Regions from separate parts of the Xanthomonas arboricola pv. juglandis genome, predicted to be linked through region 1. Evidence: predicted binding sites of a transcription regulator. Region 1 holds the regulator's gene; each other region holds the start of a gene.
The links. The regulator FliA, encoded in region 1, starts transcription of late flagellar genes. The targets are predictions, from matches to a motif close to TAAAGTTTNNCNNNCNNNGGCCGATAA.

Region 1 (8,027 bases):
TCCTGGGCGTGATCGCCTGGAAAATGTACAAGCGCAGCCTGGTCATCCCGCCGACCGGCGACCCGGCCACCGATCCCAAGGCCGCCGCTGCGGCCACTGCCGCCCAGGCCAGCTCGGAGCTGAGCTGGGACGAACTGCGCCCGATCGACCCGCTGGGCCTGGAAGTGGGCTACCGGCTGATTCCGCTGGTGGACAAGAACCAGGGCGGCGAACTGATGGCGCGCATCAAGGGCGTGCGCCGCAAGCTCACCCAGGACATCGGCTTCCTGGTGCCGCCGGTGCATATCCGCGACAACCTGGAGCTGTCGGCCAACGCCTACCGGTTGCTGGTACACGGGGTGCCGGTGGCCACTGCGGAAATCTATCCCGATCGCGAACTGGCGCTGGACCCGGGCGGTGCGCTCGGCCAGCTCGACGGCATTCCCGGCAAGGACCCGGCGTTCGGCCTGGACGCCACCTGGATCCAGCCACACCAACGCGCCTATGCCGAATCGATGGGCTACACCGTGGTCGACCCGGCCACCGTGGTCGCCACCCATCTGTCGCACCTGATCCGCGAACACGCCCCGGAACTGCTCGGCCACGAGGAAGTGCAGCAGCTGCTGGCGACCCTGGCCAAGACCGCGCCGAAGATGGTGGAAGACCTCACCCCGAAGGCGCTGCCGCTGTCGGTGGTGGTGCGCGTGCTGCAGAACCTGCTGATCGAGCGCATCCCGGTGCGCCAGCTGCGCAAGATCGTCGAAGCGCTGGTCGAACACGCCCCGCACAGCCAGGACCCGACCACCCTCACCGCCGCGGTACGCACCTCGCTGGGCCGCTTCATCGTGCAGGAAATCGCCGGCATGTCAGCCGAGCTGCCGGTCTACACGCTGGCCCCGCAGCTGGAGCGCGTGCTGCAGGAATCCACCCACGGCAACGGCGTGGCGCTGGAGCCGGGCCTGGCCGAGCGCCTGCACCAGAGCTTGGCCGACTGCGTCGGCAAGCAGGAAGCCCGCAACGAACCGGCAGTGGTGCTGGTGCCCGGCCAGGTCCGCGCCGCCCTGGCCCGCCTGGTCCGCCACAGCGTCCCGTCCCTGTCGGTACTGGCCTACAGCGAAGTGCCCGAAGACAAGCGCCTGAAGCTGGTCGGCACGATCAGCTGAAACCGGCCGCCGACCAACGCCCCCCGTGGGGTCGCACCCGGGCGCGACAGGTTTTACCGGCACAGCCCGTCGCGCCCGGGTGCGCTCCTACGACAGGCCGGGCAATCCGGGAACACACCGCGGACGCCGACACCACCGTAGGAGCGCACCCGGGCGCGACAGGCGTTACCGGCACGGCCCGTCGCGCCCAGGTGCGCTCCTACGACAGGCCGGGCAATCCGACAACACATCGCGGACGCCGACACCAAGGTAGGAGCGCACCCGGGCGCGACAGGTTTTACCGGCACGGCCCGTCGCGCCCAGGCGCGCTCCTACGAACCTACCCACTACGCTGGCCAGCGATGGCTGCAGGCCGGTGACCGACCAGCACCCGGCGTCGGAAAGCCGCCACTGGTCCGGATCTCCAATCGATTGCACGGCGCTGGCCGTTTCCAGGCATCCCGAGCGCCCCAGACTTGGCCTTCCGGCCGCCAGCGCTTCCGCCTGCACGACGACGCCACTGCATCGCCGCCCCGGAAAAAAGTCAATCAATCCATTGACTTGAAACCGTCGGACCCGACCGTACACGCCGCTCCCGCCCCGTCCCGACGCACCAGCTCCCCGCGCCGGAACCCCGGCACCCCGTTTTGGCACGCCGCGTGCATTAGCTCTGCCGAGACCGCAGCCAGCGCCACCGCTGCGGGGCGAGAGCAGCACTTGGAACAACCGAACGGGACAGGCAACTCATGACGCTGGCAACACACCCACATTCATCGCGCACCCGTCCGGCGTCCGGCGGGTCCCGTTCCTGGAGGCACTTCGCATGAAAATCAAACGCTTCGTTGCCCCGGACATGCGCACCGCATTCCGCATGGTGCGTGAAGAACACGGCCCGGACGCAGTGATCCTGTCCAATCGCCGCACCGCCGAAGGCATCGAGATCGTCGCTGCCAGCAACTACGACGAAGAACTCGTGCAGCGTGCGCTGGAAACCGCGCGCTCCGAGACGCCGGCCGTTGCCGCCGCGCCGATCCCGTCGGCAGCTGCCCCGCAGGCACCGGCCCCGCAAGCAGCCGCAGCACCGGTCCACGCACCGCTGAAGCCGGCCGCCGATGCCGGCACGAGCCAGCGCCAGCGCGTTGCCAGTGCCGCCGAAGACATGATCGCCGCGATGGCGCTGCGCCAGCCGGTCAATGTGCCGCGCCAGCCGCAGGTGCCGGCACCGGTGCGTAGCGCCGCCGTCCCCTCGCCCGCCGCCCAGGCCCTGGCCCACGCCGTCGCGGTGACCGCCGCGCCGCGCCAGGAACACGCGCTGTCGGCCGTGCCGGAACAGCTGTTCGCCGATTTCCTGACCACCGCGCCGGTGCAGCGTGCCGCCGTGCAGGCCGCACCGGTGCAGGCCCCGACCCCGATCATGGCCGCCGCCGCTGCCCCCGTGCAGGCCGGCTACGACCAGGACGAAGACGCGCTGGACGACGACGCCGACTTCGACCTGGACGCGCTGCCGCAGATCCTGCCGCCGACCGCGTTGCCGCCGCTGGTGGTTGCCCGGCCGGCGCTGGCCGCGGTGCCGGTCGCCGCCGCCCCGGCGCCGCAGAACGATGAAGAACTCAAGCAGTTGCGTGGCGAGCTGGCGCTGATGCGGCAGATGATCGAGCGCGAAATGAACCGCCTCACCGACGAGCGCCTGCGTGGCTCGCCGGTGCGCGCCCAGGCCCTGGAGTTGATGGACGACTACGGCTTCGACGCCGGCCTGATCCGCGACGTGGCACTGCAGATCCCGGCCGATACCGAATTGCACCGCGGCCGCGGGCTGATGCTGGGGCTGCTGTCCAAGCGCCTGCCGGTGGCCCCGGTCGACCCGCTGGAACGCGGCGGCGTGATCGCCCTGGTCGGCCCGACCGGCGCCGGCAAGACCACCACCATCGCCAAGCTCGCCCAGCGCTTCGCCGCCCAGCACGCCCCGCGCGACGTGGCCCTGGTCACCACCGACACCCAGCGCGTCGGCGGCCGCGAGCAGCTGCACAGCTACGGCCGTCAGCTCGGCATCGCCGTGCACGAGGCCGACAGCGCCGAGAGCCTGCTGGAACTGCTCGAGCGCCTGCGCGACTACAAGCTGGTGCTGATCGACACCGCCGGCATGGGCCAGCGCGACCGCGCCCTGGCCGCCCAGCTCAACTGGTTGCGCGCCGCGCACCAGGTCACCTCGTTGCTGGTGCTGCCTGCCAACGCGCACTTTTCCGACCTCGACGAGGTCGTGCGCCGCTTCGCCCACGCCAAGCCCCAGGGCGTGGTGCTGACCAAACTTGACGAGACCGGCCGCTTCGGTAGTGCGCTGTCGGTCGTCGTCGATCACCAAATGCCCATCACCTGGGTGACTGACGGACAGCGGGTCCCCGACGACCTGCACCGCGCCAATGCCGCCAGTCTCGTTCTTCGCCTTGAAGATTTGCGGCGCGCTGCCGATAAGCCCTGTACTCCGGAGCACAACCATGCAGTCGCGTGAATACGCCAAGCTGACCAACGCCTTCCCCCTGTCGGCGACCCGTCCCGAGCCCCTGGGCCCGGTGCGCACCATTGCCGTGACCGGTGGCAAGGGCGGCGTGGGTAAAACCAACATCTCCGCCAACCTGGCCGTGGCGCTGGCCGACATGGGCAAGCGCACCCTGCTGCTGGACGCCGACCTGGGCCTGGCCAACCTGGACGTGGTGCTGGGACTGTCGCCCAAGTACACCCTGGCCGACCTGATCGCCGGCCGCTGCACGCTGGATGAAGTGATCATCGAAGGCCCCGGCGGCGTGCTGGTGGTCCCGGCCGCCTCCGGCCGCCGCCACATGGCCGAACTGGCCCCGGCCCAGCACATCGGCCTGGTCAACGTGTTCTCCGAGCTGGAGCGCGACCTGGACGTGATGGTCATCGACACCGCCGCCGGCATCACCGACAGCGTGCTGACCTTCTGCCAGGCCGCCCAGGACACCGTGGTGGTGGTCTGCGACGAGCCGGCCTCGATCACCGACGCCTATGCGCTGATCAAGGTGCTCTCGCGCGAACGCGGCGTGGACCGCCTGCAGATCATCGCCAACATGGTGCGCGACCCCAACGAGGGCCGCCTGCTGTACGACAAGCTGTCGCGGGTCTGCGAAAAATTCCTCGGCGACGTGTCGCTGAACTACCTCGGCCACGTGCCGCAGGACGACTGGTTGCGCCTGTCGGTGCAGCGCCAGCAGCCGGTCATCAAGGCCTACCCCGCCAGTCCGTCGGCGCAGGCCATTGCAGAAATCGCTCGCCGTACCTCGCGCTGGCAGGCCCCCACCGTGCCGCGCGGCAACGTCGAGTTCTTCGTCGAACGCATCATCCAACGGGGAGTGGCCGCATGAGCACCGCTACCGCAACCACGGCCAGCGCGCAGTACCGCGCCGTGCAGCGCAACAACGCCAACGACATCGTCACCCAGCACGCCGACCTGGTGCGCCGCATCGCCCACCATCTGGCCGCGCGCCTGCCGGCGAGCGTGGAAGTGGACGATCTGATCCAGGCCGGCATGATCGGCTTGATCGAAGCCTCGCGCAGTTACGACTCCGAACAGGGCGCCTCGTTCGAGACCTATGCCTCGATCCGCATCCGCGGCTCGATGATCGACGAAATCCGGCGTGGCGACTGGGTGCCGCGCTCGGTGCACCGCCGCGCACGCGACGCCGCCGCCGCCGTGCGCAAGATCGAACAGCACACCGGCCGCGCCGCCGCCGCCACCGAAGTGGCCGCCGCGATGGAGATGCCGCTGCCCGACTACCTGCGTCTGATGGAAGATGCCGCCCGCGGCCAGGTGCTGAGCCTGGAGTCACGGATCGAGGATCACGGCGAGCTGGACACCACCGCCAAGGGCGGCCCCAATCCGCAGCAGATGATGGAGCGTGGCGAATTCGGCCGCGAGCTGGGCAAGGCCATCGGCCAGTTGCCCGAGCGCGAGCAGCTGGTGCTGTCGCTGTACTACGAACAGGAATTGAACCTGAAAGAAATCGGCGCCGTGCTCGGTGTCAGCGAATCGCGCGTCTGCCAGATCCATGGCCAGGCGGTGGTGCGTCTGCGCGGCCGCCTCAAGGTCTTCGAACTGGCCGATGCCGGTGTCGAAATTGACGAATGATTTTTTCGCGCATTTTTTAGTGTTAGGAGCTTGATGTGAACAAGAACATGCGGATTTTGATCGTGGACGACTTCTCGACGATGCGACGTATCGTCAAGAATCTGTTGGGCGATCTGGGCTTCACCAATACCGCAGAGGCCGAAGACGGCAACAGCGCATTGGCGGCGTTGCGGGCCGGCCCGTTCGATTTCGTGGTCACCGACTGGAACATGCCCGGCATGACCGGCATCGACCTGCTGCGCAACATCCGCGCCGACGCCAAGCTCAAGCACCTGCCGGTGATGATGGTGACCGCCGAAGCCAAGCGCGAGCAGATCATCGAAGCGGCCCAGTGCGGCGTAAACGGCTACATCATCAAGCCGTTCACCGCACAGACGCTGGAAGAGAAGCTGGGCAAGGTGTTCGAACGTCTGGCGGCGACCGCCTGATGAACGCCACCGTGGAAGCCGATGCCGAACGTGCCGCCCTGATCGAGCGCCTGCAACACGCGCTCGATGCACTGGAAAGCGGTGACCAGGTCGCCTGGCGGCGCGAGGTGGACCACCTCGCCGCGCTGCGCACGCGCCCGATGATGCAGAGCCTGAGCCGGCTCGCGCGCGAACTCGGGCAGGCGCTGGGCGAGCTGCCCACCGTGCCCGAGGAAGCCGGCGAACTGGACGATGCCTGCTCGCGCCTGGACCACGTGGTGGAAATGACCGAGAAGGCCAGCCATCGCACGCTGGACCTGGTCGAGGAATGCCGCGAGCTGGCCAACCAGCTGCGCGACGGTGGCCTGAACCAGGACCAGGGCGCGCTAATGGACAAGATGCGCCATAACCTGACCGAGCTGTCGCTGGCGCAGAGCTACCAGGACCTGAGCGGCCAGATCATCCGTCGCGTGGCCGGCATCGTGCGGCGCGTGCACGAGGGCTTCGGTGCACTCGGCCTGCCGCCGAAGAATCCCGAGCCGAAGAAAGACGACGGCGGTCTTGCCGGTCCTGCAGTCAAGGGCCTGGACCGTCACGCGGTGTCGCAGGACGACGCCGACGACCTGCTGTCCGGATTGGGGCTGTAACCATGAGTGCTGTTCCAGACGATATTGCTGCCGATTTCATTGTCGAGGCCCAGGAAATCCTGGATCGCCTCGGCGAACAGCTGGTGTCGCTGGAACAGGCACCGGACGAAGCCGACCAGCTCAACGCGGTGTTCCGCGGCTTCCACACGCTCAAGGGCGGCGCCGGCTTCCTGGCGATCAAGCCGATGGTGGAGCTCTGCCACGCCGCCGAGGAAACCCTGGGCATGGCGCGCTCCGGTCAGGCGGTGTTGCAGGCGCATCACTTCGATGCCGCGCAGCAGTCGCTGGATTATCTGCAGGCCATGCTGGATGCGATGGGCTCGGGCGAAACCGTGCCGCATGCACCGGCCTCGCTGATTGCGCAGTTCGATGCCAAGAGCGGCCCGCCGGCGGTCAAGGCCGCGCCCAAGGCCGCTGCCGCAGCACCCGCACACGATGACGCACACGGCGCTGCTGCGCCGGGCGCCAAGGCCGCGCCCAAGGCGGCGGCCAAGGCGGCTGACGCCGAGCAGACCGTGCGCGTGGACACCAAGCGCCTGGACGCCATCGTCAACCTGATCGGCGAACTGGTGCTGTCGCGCAACCGCCTCAAGACCCTGCGTACCCGCCTGCGCGACGAAGAACTCGACCGCGCGGTCAGCACCCTGGACATCGCCACCGCGCGCCTGCAGACCGCGGTGATGCGTACCCGCATGCAGCCGGTGAGCAAGGTGTTCGCACGCTTCCCCAAGGTGGCCCGCGATGTCGCGCGCACGCTGTCCAAGGAAGTGGAACTGGAACTGATCGGCGCCGAGACGGAACTGGACCGCAACCTGGTCGAGGCCCTGGCCGACCCGCTGGTGCACCTGGTGCGCAACGCGATCGACCACGGCATCGAATCGCCGGCCCTGCGCGAAGCCACCGGCAAGCCGCGCAGCGGCCATGTGCGCCTGTCCGCGCAGCAGGAAGGCGACTACGTCAGCATCGAGATCCAGGACGACGGCGCCGGCATCGACCCCGAACGCCTGCGCGAGATCGCCCGCAACAAGGGCCTGATCGACGCCGAAGCCGCCGCCCGCCTGAGCACCGACGAGTGTCTGCATCTGATCTTCATGCCGGGCTTTTCGACCAAGGCCGAGGTCACCGACATCTCCGGCCGCGGCGTGGGCATGGACGTGGTGCAATCGCGCATCCGCGAACTCAGCGGGCAGATCCAGATCCAGTCCGAACTGGGCCGCGGCAGCCGCTTCATGATCCGCGTGCCGCTGACCCTGGCCATCCTGCCCACCCTATTGGTGCAGGCCGGCGAAGCGGTGTATGCCTTGCCGCTGGCGCGCGTGGTCGAGGTGCTGCACGCCCCGCAGACCTCGCTGGGCTGGTTCGACGGCCGCGCCGTGCTGGATCGCCGCTCGCACACCCTGCCGCTGATCGACCTGCGCCGCTGGCTGGGCGTGCCCGCCGAACAACCGCCGCTATTGACGGTAGTGCTGCTGCAGGCCGGCGAAACCCGCTTCGGCCTGGTGGTGGACCAGGTGCGCGGCCGCGAGGAAGTGGTGATCAAGCCCCTGCCCCGTGCCCTGCGCGGCCTGCCCGGCTACGCCGGCGCCACCCTGATCGGCGACGGCCGCATGGCGCTGATCCTGGATGTGGATGGGCTGCGTTCCAGCGATCATTGAGGTTGGGGATTGGGGATTCGGGATTGGGGATTCGGGATTGGGAGAATCGGGAATCG
Region 2 (8,027 bases), 1.9 Mb from region 1:
CGTGATGGTTGCCCGGTCTGATCGCACTCGAGGCACGCGCTGCAGCCGCATGAAAGTCGATCGTTTCCGTGCAGGCAAGGCGCACACCGCAGATGCCGCTACGCAGACAGCTCAACGAATGCGTGGCGGGATAAGCGAAGCGCGCTGCCGGCTTGTTCGATAAGCGCACACCCGTGCAGGCCGCCGTCTTGAACGCCCTCTGCGATCGGCCTAGCGTGCGGTGACGTTGCAACACCCCGACTGTCGTTGCCGCAATGCAGTACCGCTGCGCTGTCGAAGGCCGTCGCAGCTTCCAGCGCGCTTGCGTCTTCGTCGTGGTGGCGCTGCGTGAGCGCATGGCCATGCGTGAGGTTACCAATGCAGCTGCCCTCCCTAACCAGGATCACCCGATGACCCAGAGCGCCGCGACACCTGCACCCTTCGTACTGCAACGCATGACGCCGTTTCAGTGGAGGGCGGTGGCGGTGTGCGTGTTGCTGACCATGCTCGATGGCTTCGATGTGATGGCGATGGCCTTCACCGCCCCGCATGTGTCGGCGCAGTGGCAGTTGTCGGGCAAGCTGCTCGGGGCCTTGTTCAGTGCCGGCCTGGTCGGCATGGCGGTGGGATCGTTGCTGCTGGCGCCGCTGGCCGACCGCATCGGGCGGCGCGCGACGATCCTGGCATGCCTGGCGATACTGACCGTGGGCATGAGCGCCTCGGCGCTGGCCACCGGGGTGTGGCAACTCGGCGCGTTGCGGGCATTTACCGGGATCGGCATCGGCGGCATGCTGGCCTGCGTTGCGGTCATCGCTGCCGAATATTCCACCGCCCAGTGGCGCAGCACGGCACTGGCGCTGCAGGCCACCGGTTATCCGATCGGCGCGACGCTGGGCGGCGCGATCGCAGCACTGCTGTTGCAGCACTGGTCCTGGCACGCGGTGTTTGTGCTCGGCGCGCTCGGGTCGCTGCTGTGTGTGCCCTTGGTGCTGGCGTTTTTGCCCGAGTCGTTGGAATTTCTGATCGCGCGTCGCCCGCCCGGTGCTGGCGTACGCTTCAACGCGGTGCTTGCGCGCATGGGCATGCCGCCGCAGGCGGTACTGCCGTCACCGCCGCCGCATGGCTCCGATCGGGCGCGGGGCTATGCGGCCCTGTTCGTGCCGGCATTGCGGCGGCAGTCGCTGTTGATCGCGCTGGCGTTCTTTCTGCTGATGTTCGCGTTCTACTTCGTGCTCAGCTGGACCCCAAAGTTGCTGGTCGTGGCCGGCCTGTCGGCAGAGCAGGGCGTGACCGGTGGCGTGTTGTTGAATCTGGGCGGGATCGCCGGCGGTGCGATCTTCAGCGCGCTGGCCGCGCGTGCGCGGCTGTCGTGGCTGACCGCCGGTGTGCTGGGGCTGTCGGCGCTGGCGCTGATGGCCTTTGGCTGGTACAGCACGGTGCTGGGTTGGGCGTTCGTCATTGCGGTGCTGAGCGGCGCGGTGCTGTTTGCCGCCATCGCCGGGCTGTATGCGGTGGCGCCGGTGGTCTTCACGGCGGCAGTGCGTTCCACCGGCATGGGCTGGGCGATCGGGGTGGGCCGCTTCGGTGCGATCGCCTCGCCGCTGTGCGTGGGCGTGCTGGTGGATGCGGGCTGGTCGCCGGCGGCCCTGTACCTGGCCTGCAGCGTGCCGCTGCTGCTCGCGGCCATCGCTGTGCTGGGCATGCGCCTGCCGGCGCGCTGAACTGCTCAGCCAGCGGTCGCCGCACGGCGCGAGCGAGTTCTACCGGACCAAAGAAATCCTGCGCACTGCCGATAACCCGACAGACCCTCCATCGTCGTGGCGGGCTCTTCCGCGGACCATTTGCAGATCAGCGCCGGCATGCTCAGAACCATCGATTCAGACCAACTCCGCCCCGGCATGTATGTCTACAAGCTGCTGGGCGCGTGGGTGCACCACCCGTTCTGGAAGACCTCGTTCCTGGTCGATTCGGACGACGTGGAGAAGATCCATGGCAGCCGGATCGAGCAGTTGGTGATCGACACCGCGCGTGGCCTGGACCTGGACACGGCGGCGCCGGACGCGCCCGATCCGCAGCCTGAGCCGGAGCCGGAGCAAGCGCCGCCGCCGGCACCGGACCCCCCCGAGCCGGCCACCACCACGCGCACCGCGCGGACCAATAGCGTCACCGCGCAGGTCGGCATCGAGTCCGAAGTGGTGCGCGCACGCAAGATCTTCGAAGACGGCCGCGATACGGTCGAGGCGATGTTCCGCGATGTGCGGCTTGGCCGCACCGTCGACACCGAGGCGGCGATGCCGCTGGTGGAAGCCATCAACGATTCGGTCCTGCGGCATCCGCAGGCCTTGATCAGCGTGGCAAGGCTCAAGACCGCCGACGACTACACCTATCTGCATTCGATGGCGGTGGCTGGCCTGATGAGCGGGCTGGCGCGCCAGCTCGGTCTGCCCGAAGGGCAGGTCGTCGAGGCGGCCATGGGCGGCCTGCTGCACGACATGGGCAAGGCGGTGACGCCGCTGGACATCCTCAACAAGCCCGGCAAGCTCACCGACGAAGAGATGGCGATCATGCGCCAGCACCCGCTGGACGGTCATCGCCTGCTGCTGGCCGGCGGCGTGCAGAACGCGGTGGTGCTGGAGATCGCGTTGCACCACCACGAGAAAATGGACGGTAGCGGCTACCCGAACCGCTTGGCGGGCGAGAACATCGCGCTGATGTCGCGGATGGGCGCGGTGTGCGATGTGTACGATGCCATCAGCTCGGACCGCCCCTACAAACGCGGCTGGGATCCGGCCGAATCGCTCAAGCGCATGGCGTCGTGGCAGGGGCACTTCGACCCGGTGGTGTTCCAGGCCTTCGTGCGCCGGCTGGGGATTTATCCGGTCGGCTCGTTGGTGCGGCTGGAGTCGCAGAAACTGGCGGTGGTCATCGAGCAGACCCCCGATGCGCTGCTCAAGCCCAAGGTGCGCGTGTTCTATTCGGCCAAGCTGCGCAGCCATGTGCTGGTGCAGGACATCGACCTGTCGCGCCCGGACTGCCAGGACCGTATCGCGCAGATGGAAAGCCCCTCGGACTGGGGCTTCCGCGATCTCGAGAAGCTCTGGCTGCCGTAACCCGTAACCCACTGGCCACACGCCGCGCGTGTGCACGCGGCCTACCTGGCGCGGAGATGCGCTGGGCGAGTGGGCTGGGTCCGCAAGTGTCGTCGGGCGAGGGCCGCGGCCTTGCCGTCGTGATTGCCACCATCGCCGCCAGGGCCGGCATACCGCGCGCACCTGTGCCCGGCTCGCCGGTCACAGGCGGTTGCCACCATGCCCGCCAGGCCTATCGGCCCGCCGAGTCAGCCTGGCGGGCGCGACCATGCTGCGCTGCAGCTTGGCAATGTAGTTATGATCCATAACTATTCCGGAACGCAATCACTTGCCGACCCCGGATCCCATGTCGCAGCCGTGCCTGGATGACCGTCGCTTCCCACACCTGCGTGCCGCCGCATGTGGCCGCCACGTGCTGGCGCTGGACTGGCACCAGCCTGTGGCCGCCTGCCTGCACGGCGGTGCCACGCGCTCGGCGGCCACGCCCACATCGGCATGCCTGCGCGCGTCTACAATGCAGCTCACGCCGCGGATCGGCGTTGCGGGCGGTGAGCGTTGCGCGCACCGGTCCGCCTGTCGTCTTCGCTGCGAGAACCGTCATGTCCGTCACTGCCACTGCCGTACCGCTGCCGGATGCCGTCACTACGGTGGATCAGGCACGCCTGCTGCGGCTGCTGGGCTACCGCATCACCCGCACCGAGTTGCTGGTGCGGCGGATGTTTCAGGACTGCGTTGCTGCGTTCGACCTCAAGCCGGTCGACTTCTCGCTGCTGATGCTGGTGGACGGCAACCCGGGCATCAACCAGCGCCAGATCGGCGACGTGCTGCACGTGTCGGCGCCCAACCTGGCGATCGTGGTGGCACGCCTGGTCAAGCGCCGCCTGCTGCGGCAGGTGCGCGGACGCCAGGACCGACGCATGCAGCATCTGTCGCTGACCAGCGCCGGCGTGACCCTGCTGAGCGCTGCCGAGGCCGAAGTGCTGCGCATGGAACAGCAGCTCAGCGTGGTGCTGGGCAGCAGCGAGGCGCCGTTGCTGCGCGCACTCGACCGGCTGGACCGGCTCGACACCGCGTAATCCGCCGCTGCCGTGCAGGCGCACGGCCAGCTTTCCTGTTGACCTGCGCACGCGCCGTTGCCGGCGTGTCGATTGCGCCTGCCTGACCGTTGTCCCGCCGCAGTTCCCGCTGTTCCTCCCAATGCTGGAGATGTTCGCAGTGAGCTATCGATCGGTCCTGTCTAGGTTGTCTTCCCGCGCGTCGGCACTGCGCCGCGCAGCGTTTGGCGTGGTGTCGCTGCTTGCTGCCGGCACGGCCGGCGCACAGAGCCTGCCGCAGAGTACGACGCTGACCAACGGCATCAATACCGGCGGCACCAGCTATCTGGACGGTTTCACCCGCACCACGCCCGGCTGGGCGGTGATCACCTATCTGCGCCAGAGCTCACTGGACGCGATCAAGGATTCCCGCGGCGACGACGTACCGGTGTTCGACCGCCCACGCATCGATTCCACCCTGCTGCTGACCCAGGTCGCCTATGTCACCCCGTACAAGCTCTTCGGCGGCGCAGTGGGCATCAACACGCTGCTGCCGCTGATCAATCTGGATGCCTCGTTCGGGCGCAACAGCATTGCCAGCTTGCGCGACAACGGCGCTGGCGTGGGTGACCTGACCTTCGGCCCGTATCTGCAGATGCTGCCGGTGATCCGCAATGGCAGGCCGGTATTTTCGCAGCGCTTCGAAATCGATGCGATCGCGCCGATCGGCAAGTTCGACCGCGATCGCGACCTCAATCAGGGCGCCGGCTACTGGTCGCTGGTGCCGCAATATGCGTTCACCTTGTTCCCGACCCCCAACTGGGAAGTCAGCGCACGCATCAACTACATCTACAACTTCCGCAGCGAGCGGCGCCCGAACCTGCCGCCGGGCTTCGAGTTCCGCAACGGCCAGGCCGGCGACGCGGGCTGGATCAACTTCGCCACCTCCTGGGAAGTGGTACCCGACATCCGGCTTGGCGTGAATGCCTATTACCTCACCCAGTTCCGCGACAACCGCACCAATGGGCAGCGCGTGGCCGACACCCGCCAGAGCGTGTTCTATGCGGGTCCCGGTGGCGTATGGCGGATGGATGCCAACAACATGCTGTTCGCCAATGTGTATCTGCCGGTGGAGGTCAAGAACGCCGCCTCCGGCAACAACGTCAACCTGCAGTACGTCCATGTGTTCTAGCGCCGGTACATCCGGCCTCTTCGGAGAGTGGCAATGAATTTGCAGAACAAGACGATCGTGGTCACCGGCGTGGCATCGGGCATCGGTGCCGAAGTCGCGCGTCTGGCCCGTTTCCATGGCGCCACGGTGATCGGCGTCGATCGCACGCCGGTGCAGATGTCGCTGCACGGGTTCCACCAAGCTGATCTTGGCGATCCGGCATCCATCGATGCGCTGGTGCAGGCCTTGCCGGCGCGTATCGATGCGCTGGCCAATGTGGCTGGCGTCCCCGGTACCGCGCCGTTGGAGGTGGTGGCGCGCGTCAACTATCTGGGCCTGCGCCATTTGAGCCAGGCGCTGCTGCCGCGCATGACGCCCGGTGGTTCCATCATCAATGTGGCCTCCATCCTGGGCGCCGAGTGGCCGCAGCGCCTGGAACTGCACAAGCAACTGGCCGCCACCGACAGCTTTGCGTCTGGCCATACATGGCTGCAGGCGCATCCGGTGGCGCACGACACCTGCTACCAGTACTTCAAGGAAGCGCTGATCGTGTGGACGCTGCTGCAGTCGCGGCCCTGGTTCGCCGAGCACGGCGTGCGCGTCAACAACGTCTCGCCGGGGCCGGTGTTTACGCCGATTCTTGGCGATTTCGTCACCATGCTCGGCGAGGAGCGCGTCAAGGAAGATGCCAAGCGCATGACGCGGCCGGCGTATGCCGACGAGGTGGCGGAGGCCATCGTGTTTCTCGCCTCCGATGCGGCGCGCTGGATCAACGGCATCACCCTGCCGGTCGATGGCGGGCTGGCGTCCACCACTCTGTAACACCACCCCCTCAGCAGGAGGCTAGACCATGAACGCTCTCCCCAATACCGCCATTGTCGCAAGCGCCGCTCCGGCGTGGCATGGCTGCATCTTCAACGGCGACTGGGTGCCCGGCAACGGCGGCACCGTGCAGATCATCGAGCCGGCCACCGGCACGCGGCTGCACGAAGTCGGCAAGGCCGACCTGGCCGATGTCGCCGCTGCCGTGGCGCTGGCCAAGAAAGCGCAGCGTGCCTGGGCAGCCACTGCGCCGCGCGAGCGCGCTGCGGTGTTTCACCGTGCCGCGCAGCTGATGGAAGCGCGCAGTGCCGAAGCGGCGCTGCTGATCGCGCGCGAAACCGGCGGCATCCTGCCCAAGGCCCAGCGCGAAGTGAACGAGTCGGTGGTGATCTACCAGCAGTCTGCGGCGCTGCCGCTGCAGGCGGTCGGCCAGGTGCTGCCGACGGGCGCCGGTCAGCTCAGCCTGGCGCGGCATCTGCCGCTGGGCGTGATCGCAGTGATTTCCCCGTTCAATTTCCCGCTGATCCTGTCGCTGCGCTCGGTCGCCCCGGCACTGGCGATGGGCAATGCAGTGGTGCTCAAGCCCGACCCGCGCACGCCGTATACCGGTGGCGTGGTCATCGCGCAGGTGCTGGAAGAAGCGGGCCTGCCGAAGGGACTACTGCATGTACTGCATGGCGATGCCGCCATCGGGCAGGCGCTGGTCGAATCGCCGGATGTCCCGATGATTGCCTTCACCGGGTCCACCGCGGCCGGGCGGCGCATCGGCGAGATCGCTGGCCGGCATTTGAAGAAGGTGTCGCTGGAGTTGGGCGGCAACAATGCAGTGATCGTGCTCGACGACGCCGATCTGGACAAGGCCGCCTCTGCGGTGGCATTCGGCGCCTACATGCATCAGGGACAGATCTGCATGGCCACCGGCCGCGTGCTGGTCCAGCGCGGGATTGCCGATGCATTCACCCAGCGGCTGGCCGAAAAAGCCAGGCATCTGCCGGTCGGCGACCCAGTCAGCGGCACCGTGGCACTGGGCCCGATCATCGACCAGCGCCAGCTGCAGCGCGTGATCGATATCGTGGACGACAGCGTCGCCGCCGGTGCGGTGGTGGAGGCCGGCGCCAGCAACCAAGGCCTGTTCTATGCGCCGACGGTGCTGTCCAACGTGCGTCCGGGCATGCGTGCATTCGACGAGGAAGTCTTCGGCCCGGTGATCAACATCACCGTGTTCGATACCGACGAAGAAGCCGCGGAACTGGCCAACCATGGCGAGTACGGTCTGGCTGCGGGCATCCTGTCGGCGTCGGTGTCGCGCGCGATGCGCCTGGGCGACAAGCTGCACACCGGCCTGCTGCACATCAACGATCAGACCGTTGCCGATGAAGTCATCAATCCCTTCGGCGGGACCGGCGCGTCGGGCAACGGCACCAGTGTCGGCGGACCGGCCGATTGGGAGCAGTACACCCACTGGCAATGGCTGACGATCAAGAACGAATTGCCGCAGTACCCGTTCTGACCGGCGCGGTGCAACTGACCCGGGGGGGCGGGGCTGCAGGCGAGCCGTGGATCAGCCGCTCTGGGGTTGATCTAGCCGCGATGTCCAAGCGCACTGCTCTTAACCTTGCGCACCGACCATCTCAACTGGTCCTTGCCCGCTCACCGTCGCTGGACCTTACGCGGCATGGATGCCGCGTAAGAGCCTACAGGGACGTACTTGCGGCGTGTCCTGCGATGGTGGACGGGCAAGGGCCGTGCCGCAGAGCCTGAGATCAACCGCTCTAGGATTGAGCTAATGCGTGGGCAACTGCTGCAAAAGACCGACCATCTCAACTGGTCCTTGCCCGCTCACCGTCGCAGGACCTTACGCGGCATGGATGCCGCGTAAGAGCCTGCAGGGATGTACTTGCGGCGTGTCCTGCGATGGTGGGCGGGCAAGGG
Region 3 (8,027 bases), 1.7 Mb from region 1:
GATATCGGCCACCGCGCTCGGACCGTCAGGCAGGAAAATGAACTGGAATTTCCCACGCTCGGCGGCCTGCGCCTGACGCACGCGGGCATCGAAGCTGGTGTAGTTGGTCGGATCCACCCACGGCATGCGCCAGGCTCCCGGCTGGGAGCCGTAGCCATTGCCCAGATGCAGGCCAATGATCATCGTCTTGGGGTGGCTCATGCGTTCCTCGATCTGCGGCTGTAGTGCGTGCGTCTGGCGGTGACAACCGGCGGAGACGACGACAGTCGATCGCCGCCTGCAGTCTCGAAACCTTCCGGTTCAGAGCGTCCCGAAAAAGGGAGAAACACTCCGTTTGTGCCGAGAAATATATGGAGATACACTCCGGATATCAAGAATCAGGCTAACCGACCTATGTCTTCCGACGTTCAGCCACGCCCTCCGCGCGCCGATGCCCAACGCAACAGGACCCATATTCTTGAGGTCGCCGGCAACGCCTTTGCCGAGGAAGGCATCGATGTGTCGATGGACAGCATTGCCAAGCGCGCAGGCGTTGGCCCGGGAACCTTGTACCGGCACTTTCCCAGCCGCGACGCCCTGCTGGCAGCGCTACTGGAAACGCATTACGCCAACCTCGAGCAAGCACGCATGGCCATCAGGGCAGAAGAGCACGACCCGGGGCGTGCGCTGCAACGATGGATCGAGGCGTTGGGAAACTGGATGAATGCCTACGAAGGTCTTCCGGAGCCGCTACGGGCCGCATGGTCCCAGCCAAGTTCGGTGTTGATGCCGACCTGCCAATCCGTGGTCGAGGCCTCAGGCGTGTTTCTGCAGGCTGCACAACGCTCTGGTCAGGCGCGGGCATCGTTGACTGGCCGCGACATCTTTCTTGCCGCGCTTGCGATCGCCTGGGCAGGAGCTGCCAGCGGTGACGCGGACAGCGACGCGCGGCAGGCGCTGCAGGACGTGCTGCGCTCGGGCTGGGCGCTTCCTGTGTAAAAGGCACTTCCCTCGCCCCGCAAACCACCCCGCTCTCCACACAGAAGAACGCATCATGAAGCTAGGCATTATCGGCACCGGCCATATCGGCAAGACGTTGGTGAAAAAGCTGAGTTCGCTCGGCCATGAGGTCAAGGTTGCCAACTCGCGTGGGCCAGAGACGATTGACCTGCAACTGCTGTCCGCGGGCGCTCGCGCAGTGACTGCGCAGGAATGCGTGGTCGATGTCGATGCCATCATCCTTTCGATCCCGTTGAACAGCATTCCGGAGTTCAAGCCGCTGCTGGCGCAGGTTTCAAATGATGTCGTGCTGATCGACACGTCCAACTACTACCCCGCGCGTGACAGCAAGATTGACGCGATTGAAGCGGGCCAGGTCGAGAGCCTGTGGGTGGCTGAGCAATTGGGCCGCCCGATCGCCAAGGCATGGAATGCGATCGGATCTGGTTCGCTTGCCGAGAAAGGCCAGCCGGCCACTGCGCCCGGCCGTATCGCCATCCCCGTGGCGGCTGATCGCGACAACGATCGCGAGGTCGCGATGGCATTGGTGAATGACACCGGCTTCGACGCGTTTTATTCGGGCCACCTGGCTGATTCCTGGCGCCAGCAGCCAGGAGCGCCTGCGTATTGCACCGATCTGACCAGAAGCGAGATGGGCGATGCACTCGCCAGCGCCGACCGCAGCCGACTGGCGAAACGTCGCGACCTTGCCGTGGCGGTCATGCAGGAAAGGCTGGGCGACTCCGCAACCAATCCCGATGCGGGCTTCGGCGCCCGGATCAGCAGAGCCATCTACATGTAGCCAGGCAGGTCGGCAACATCGCCATGCAGTCGGCGCGTTTTGAAACGCAGGCAGGTGTTGCCGAGCCTGAGGATGGCAAGACGGCGGCACGGCGAACAGCGGTTTGTGTCAGGCGTGCAGCCGCCCGTCCTGACATGCGTCAGGAGCACCCCGACAGCCCGGGCGTTTTCTGAAGGGTGCGATGCTAATTTAGTGACAGACATTCCAGTTTTGGACAAGGACGCCGTTATTGGGGAACCGGTGCCAGGCTCGCTCACAGCGTGGACATCGATGCCTCCACTGATCTCTTCTGGGACGTCCATGATCGCCTTTCTTCAACGCTTCAACGTCGGCCACCGCCTGGCCGTTGCATTCGGAATCCTGATTCTTCTCTCAGGCCTGCTGGTGGCCACCGGCCTGAGTACGATGGCGAACGCACGCGCGCAGCTGGACTTCATCGTTCTCGACCGCACCGCCAAGATCCAGATCGGCAACGGCATGCTGGATGCCAACTCATCGCTGCTGATCGCACTGGGCACGTATGCCATGGCGACAAGCGAGGAGCTCAACACCGAAGCGCTCAACACCATCAACGCCCAGCGCCAGCGCTACCAGGAGCTGCGCACCAGGCTGGATACGCTGTCCAGCTCGGAGGAAGGGCGGAAGATCCGTAACGAGATGGACGAGCGTCGGGCGACTTCCGTGAAGTTCAACGACGAAGTCATGGCACTGGCCGCCAAGAACGACAACGCGCAGGCCCAGGACATCCTCAGCGAGCAGGCGCGGCCTGCCACGCTCGCCTGGCAGGACAAGATCCGCGAGCTCGTCACCCGGCAGGAAGGACAGAGCAGACAGGCCTACGCAGAAGCAGTCCGGTCGATGGATCGCGGCAAGCTCCTGCTCATCCTTGGCGGTGCTGCGGTCGTGCTGGTCAGCAGCCTGCTGGCCTGGCTCATCACCCGCAGCCTGACCCAGCCGCTGGCACGCGCCACCAACGCAGCCGAGGCGATCGCCAATGGTCAGCTCGGCAACAACGTGCAGACACAGGCCAGGGACGAAACCGGTCGCTTGCTGCGCGCCATGCAGGGCATGCAGACACAGCTGCAGGCTCTTTTGACTGCACAGGGCGACATGGCCAAGCGCCACGACGAAGGCCAGACCAGCTTCCGCATGGATGCCCAGGCCTTCCCGGGCGACTACGGCCGCATGGCCAAGGACACCAATGCCCTGGTGGCCTCCCACCTGGCCGTGCAGTCCAACCTTGCCCGGATCATGGGTCGCTATGCCATCGGCGACCTGAGCGAGAGCATGGAGCGCCTGCCCGGTGAGAAGGCCGTGCTGACGCAGACCATGGACGAGGTCAAGGCCAACCTGTCCGCGATGAACATCGAGATCAAGCAGCTGGCGCAGGCTGCCGCGGACGGTGACTTCACCGCGCGCGGCGATGCCGAGCGTTTCCAGTACGATTTCCGCGTCATGGTGGAGAGCTTGAACCTGCTCATGGCCACCGCGGACAGCAACCTGCAATCGCTGTCTTCGCTGCTGCAATCCATCGCCGCAGGCGACCTGACCGCACGCATGACCGGCGAGTTCAGGGGTGTGTTTGCGCAGATGCGCGATGACGCCAACACCACCGCCGCGCAGCTTGCGGAGATTGTCGGCCGCATCCAGCAGTCGGCAGTGTCGATCAATTCGGCGGCCAGCGAGATTGCCGCCGGCAACCAGGACCTGTCGCAGCGCACCGAACAACAGGCGGCCAACCTGGAAGAAACCGCCGCCTCGATGGAAGAGCTGACCTCCACCGTGCGCCAGAACGCCGAACACGCACGTCAAGCCAACCAACTGGCGATTGGCGCGGCAGGCGTGGCGTCCCAGGGCGGCGAGATCGTGAGCAAGGTCGTGGGCACCATGGCCGGTATTGAAGCCTCGTCCAAGAAGATTGCCGACATCATCTCGGTCATCGACGGCATCTCGTTCCAGACCAACATCCTGGCCTTGAACGCGGCTGTGGAAGCGGCACGTGCCGGCGAACAGGGGCGTGGATTTGCCGTGGTTGCCTCGGAAGTGCGCACGCTGGCCCAGCGGTCCACTGCCGCGGCCAAGGAAATCAAGACGCTGATCGACGACTCGGTCGAACGCGTCACCGAAGGCTCTGCGCTGGTGCATACGGCAGGCACCACGATGGCCGAGATCGTCTCCAGCGTGCAGCGCGTGACCGACATCATGGGTGAGATCTCCGCCGCCTCGCAGGAACAGTCGGCAGGCATCGAGCAGGTCAACATCACGGTCACGCAGATGGACGAAACGACGCAGCAGAACGCGGCCCTGGTCGAGGAAGCGACCGCTGCAGCCCGTGCGATGGAGGAGCAGGCCACGCAGCTGACCGAGGCGGTGGCGGTCTTCAAGATCGACGGACAGAAAGCTGTTCCGGTCGGCGCAGCTGCTGCTACGTCCGCCATTGCCAAGTCCGCAAGCAGGAAAACGGCAGCGCCCCTGAAGACACCTGCAAAGCTTGTCCCGCACCGGGCACCACGCAAACTCGAGTCAGTCACCGGCGCAACGGACGGCGCAGGCTGGCAGGAGTTCTGACCGAACCGTGGTGGGCCCGGATTTCCGGGCCCACCCGCGTTCTGCTCTTGCACATCATTGCGCAGCACGTGATCCGCGTGGTCGGTCGCACCGACTGCTCGGGAACAACGGTCATCATCGGACTTCGGACGCAGGTGATGCTCAAGGTCATGAATATCGACCAGCGCCACCGCACGTCACCTCACTCCACCAATTCGAAGCTCGCCGTCAGTCCTGCAGCTTCAGCCGATGGCGCCACCCATACATCGAACACACCCGGCTCCACGATCGGTTGCAATGCCTGACCGATGAACAACAGGTCCGCACGCCGCAACACGAACTCCACGGGCGCGCTGCCGCCAGCTGGCACCGCGAGTTTGCGGAAATCCTTCAGCTCCCGCACCGGCCGGGTCACGCTGGCGCTGCGGTCGCGCACATACAGCTGCACCACTTCGTCCGCATCGCGCGTGCCGCGGTTGTAGATGCGTGCACTGATGCGCACGCTGCCATTGGCTGGCAGGCGTGCATCGCTCAAGCTCAGTTCGGCATAGTCGATGCGCCCATAGGTGAGCCCATGGCCGAACGGAAACAGCGCCGTGTTGGGCGCCGTCCGGTAATGCGTGGTGTAAGGCTCCAGCTCGTCCGGCCCGGGATTGGGACGGCCGGTTGGCGGGTGGGCATAGGTGTAGGGCACCTGCCCGACCGCATGGGGAAAACTCACCGGCAAACGGCCGGACGGTGCCTGCGCACCCAACAGGATGTCAGCCAATGCAAGGCCGGCCGCCGAGCCCAGGAACCAGGTCACCAGGATCGCCGCGCATCCAAGCACCGGCGCCTGCAGCGCAAGCGCGCGACCGGTGCTGAGCAGGACCGCGACAGGCGTACCGGTGGCGACGACTGCCGCCAGCAACTGTTGCTGCGCTTCGGGGATGCAGATCTCGCTGCGCGATTGCGCTTCGCCCGAGTAGCCCAGTGGTTCGCCAATCGCCAGCAGCGCGACATCGGCACACCTGGCGGCGGCCACCGCGGCCTGCACACCGCCCGGTAACGCTTGCTCGAAGTGGCAGCCGTCCACCACCTGCAGTGCCTGCGGGTCCTGCAGCGCATTCGCCAGCGCGGTGGCCAGCGTATTGCGCTTGTCCTCCTCGTCGAACAGGCTCCATGGCCCGGCGTGGTTGATCCAGTCGCGCGCCATGGGTCCGATCAAGGCAATGCGCTGGCCGCTGCGGCGCAATGGCAGCAACTCGCCGTCGTTCTTCAGCAACACCACCGATTTGCATGCGGCCTCGCGGGCCAGTGCCAAGGTGTCGGTGTTGCGCTGCGATGACTGCGCCCGTGCGGGCCGGATGCGCCGGAACGGGTCGTCGAACAGCCCCAGTGCCGCCTTGAACGCCAGGACGCGTCTCACCGACGCATCCAGCCGTGCCATCGGCACGTCGCCTGCGGCAACCAAGGCTGGCAGGTGCTGTAGATACAGGCCGCTTTCCATGCTGATATCCACCCCGGCCAAAAACGCCAGTCTTGCCGCGTCACGGCCAGTGGCCGCAACGCCGTGCGCGATCAGTTCCTGGTCGGCCTGGAAGTCGGACACGACCAGGCTGGGATAGCCCCATTCCCTGCGCAATACCGTATCCAGCAGCCACGCATTGGCAGTGGCGGGAATGCCCGACAGTTCGTTGAAGGCGGCCATGGTCGTGACCGCGCCTACGGTAAACGCCGCCTGGAACGGCGGGAAATACACCTCGCGCAGCGTCCGTTCGGACACGTCCACGCGGTTGTAATCCAGCCCGCCCTCGGCCGCACCATAGGCGGCAAAGTGTTTGGGGCAGGCGGCCATCGCCTCGGGATGGGCCAGCCCCGCATCGCCCTGGAAACCGCGCACCCGTGCCTGCGCAAACAGCCGCGCCAGCAGCACGTCTTCGCCGGCGCCTTCCACGCCACGCCCCCAACGTGCATCGCGGGCGATATCCACCATGGGCGCGAAGGTCCAGTCGAGACCGACCGCACTGGCCTCCATCGCCGCGGCACGCGCGGTGCGCTGTGCCAGCGTCGGCTCGAAGCTGGCCGCCTCGGCCAACGGCACCGGGAACACCGTGGTATAGCCATGGATCACATCGGCGGCGAACAACAGCGGAATCCGCAACCGGCTTTGCAGCGCTGCCTGCTGCAGTTGCTGATGCCAGCGCACGTTGGACCCGTTGAACACCCCGGTCAGCCGCCCGGCTCGGGCGGCGGCCAGTTGAGCGCTCCCGTCGGCAGTGCGGGTCAGCGGATTGGCGACGATCGCCTTGCCATCCTGTTGCGCCGAACTGAACAGGCTGAGCTGGCCCGCTTTTTCCTCCACGGTCATGCGCGCGATCAATGCATCGATGAAGCCGGGCGGCCGCGCCGCACCGGTCGGCAATGCCCAGCCAGCGGGAATGCGCGCGAGCAGCGCCAGTGTTCCGGCGCTACGCAGCAGCTGGCGTCGAGTAGTGCATGCAGGCATGGGAAGGGTGCTCGGCGGCGGCGGCCAACGCTACAGGATGGGCAAGCCCGCACACACAGGCGGGTTCGCATTCGCGATGCCTGCTTCGGGACCAACCGATGGCGTCAGTGGATGCGCAGCCCCCCGGCATTGCAATCGACGTGTGACTTCCACGCGCATCCAGCATTTCGTCGCGGGCCCTGAAATATCTCTTTATGTCCCCGCTGCCTAGCCGGCTTCCAGGCGGCCTATGTCACATACGCACCCATGGAGACAGACGCGAAGCCCGGTGTTTGGCGCTACAGCAACATGGGTGACACTACACGAGCGGCAATCTACCTCTCGCCTGCCCTGTGTTTGGAGACGGACATGTCCAGAGAAGCGCGATGGCTCCTTGTCACACTGCTCGCCATTACCTGTGTAACCGGATGCTGCGCCCGGGCTGAAAGCGCGCCAGAAGCATCGCCAGCACGCGTGCAGATGGATGCCTACACAGCAAACAAGTTGAACGCCGTGCTGGAGGAGACCTCACGGCATCGTGGCCTGAGCACCGGGCACATGATCGACCTGGTCTCTGCGCAGTTTTTGGAAACGCCTTATCGCGCAAACGTGTTGCAGGGTTCGGCCACGGTGCCAGAGAAATTGATCGTGGACTTTACCGGCTTGGACTGCTTCACCTATCTGGACTATGTCGAAGCAGCCCGGAAGTCGCACTCACAGCAGGACTTCGTCAACAACCTTGTCTTTACCCGCTATGTCGACGGTGTCGTCAGCTTTACGCACCGCAAGCACTTTTTTACCGACTGGGCGAACCGGCCTTACGAGCTTGCCACCGATATCACCACACGGATCAGCACCGACACTGTAACCGTGATGAAGCAGCTCAACTTGAAAGCAGACGGCAGTAACTACCTGCCCGGCTTGCCGGTGGTCGACCGGGCTGTCACCTATATCCCCACCGAGCACATCGACGGCAGCGTCATCCGCAAGCTGCGCACGGGGGATTTCATCGGCATCTATACCCATCTGGCCGGGCTGGATGTCACGCACGTCGGATTCTTCATCATGACCGACACAGGCCCGGTGTTACGCAACGCCTCCTCACGCAAGGAAAACGAAAAGGTCGTCGACTCGCCCTTCATGGAATACGTGGCGAGAACGCCGGGAATCATCGTTTATAGAGCCAAGGAGTAAGCGTCACCTCTGCCTCCATTGTCGGCCGCCCACCTGGCC

Region 2: KHN93_RS01950 (HD-GYP domain-containing protein) is a predicted target of FliA. The motif match lies at 1,749-1,775, and genes of this name have one in related genera.
Region 3: KHN93_RS02690 (methyl-accepting chemotaxis protein) is a predicted target of FliA. The motif match lies at 1,984-2,010, and genes of this name have one in related genera.

What each region holds. Positions count from the first base shown of each region.
Region 1 covers NZ_HG999362.1:2,367,350-2,375,376, reverse strand. The annotation lists gene flhA (flagellar biosynthesis protein FlhA) at 1-1,142, shown strand, start outside; gene flhF (flagellar biosynthesis GTPase FlhF) at 1,945-3,627, shown strand; gene KHN93_RS10345 (MinD/ParA family protein) at 3,614-4,498, shown strand; gene KHN93_RS10340 (RNA polymerase sigma factor FliA) at 4,495-5,262, shown strand; gene cheY (chemotaxis response regulator CheY) at 5,298-5,690, shown strand; gene KHN93_RS10330 (protein phosphatase CheZ) at 5,690-6,316, shown strand; gene KHN93_RS10325 (chemotaxis protein CheA) at 6,319-7,971, shown strand.
Region 2 covers NZ_HG999362.1:466,207-474,233, forward strand. The annotation lists gene KHN93_RS01945 (MFS transporter) at 390-1,700, shown strand; gene KHN93_RS01950 (HD-GYP domain-containing protein) at 1,839-3,089, shown strand; gene KHN93_RS01955 (MarR family winged helix-turn-helix transcriptional regulator) at 3,668-4,144, shown strand; gene KHN93_RS01960 (SphA family protein) at 4,266-5,294, shown strand; gene KHN93_RS01965 (coniferyl-alcohol dehydrogenase) at 5,328-6,095, shown strand; gene KHN93_RS01970 (benzaldehyde dehydrogenase) at 6,124-7,605, shown strand.
Region 3 covers NZ_HG999362.1:632,685-640,711, reverse strand. The annotation lists gene KHN93_RS02705 (NtaA/DmoA family FMN-dependent monooxygenase) at 1-201, opposite strand, end outside; gene KHN93_RS02700 (TetR/AcrR family transcriptional regulator) at 394-978, shown strand; gene KHN93_RS02695 (NADPH-dependent F420 reductase) at 1,034-1,780, shown strand; gene KHN93_RS02690 (methyl-accepting chemotaxis protein) at 2,081-4,348, shown strand; gene KHN93_RS02685 (glycoside hydrolase family 3 N-terminal domain-containing protein) at 4,530-6,815, opposite strand; gene KHN93_RS02680 (DUF1460 domain-containing protein) at 7,164-7,988, shown strand.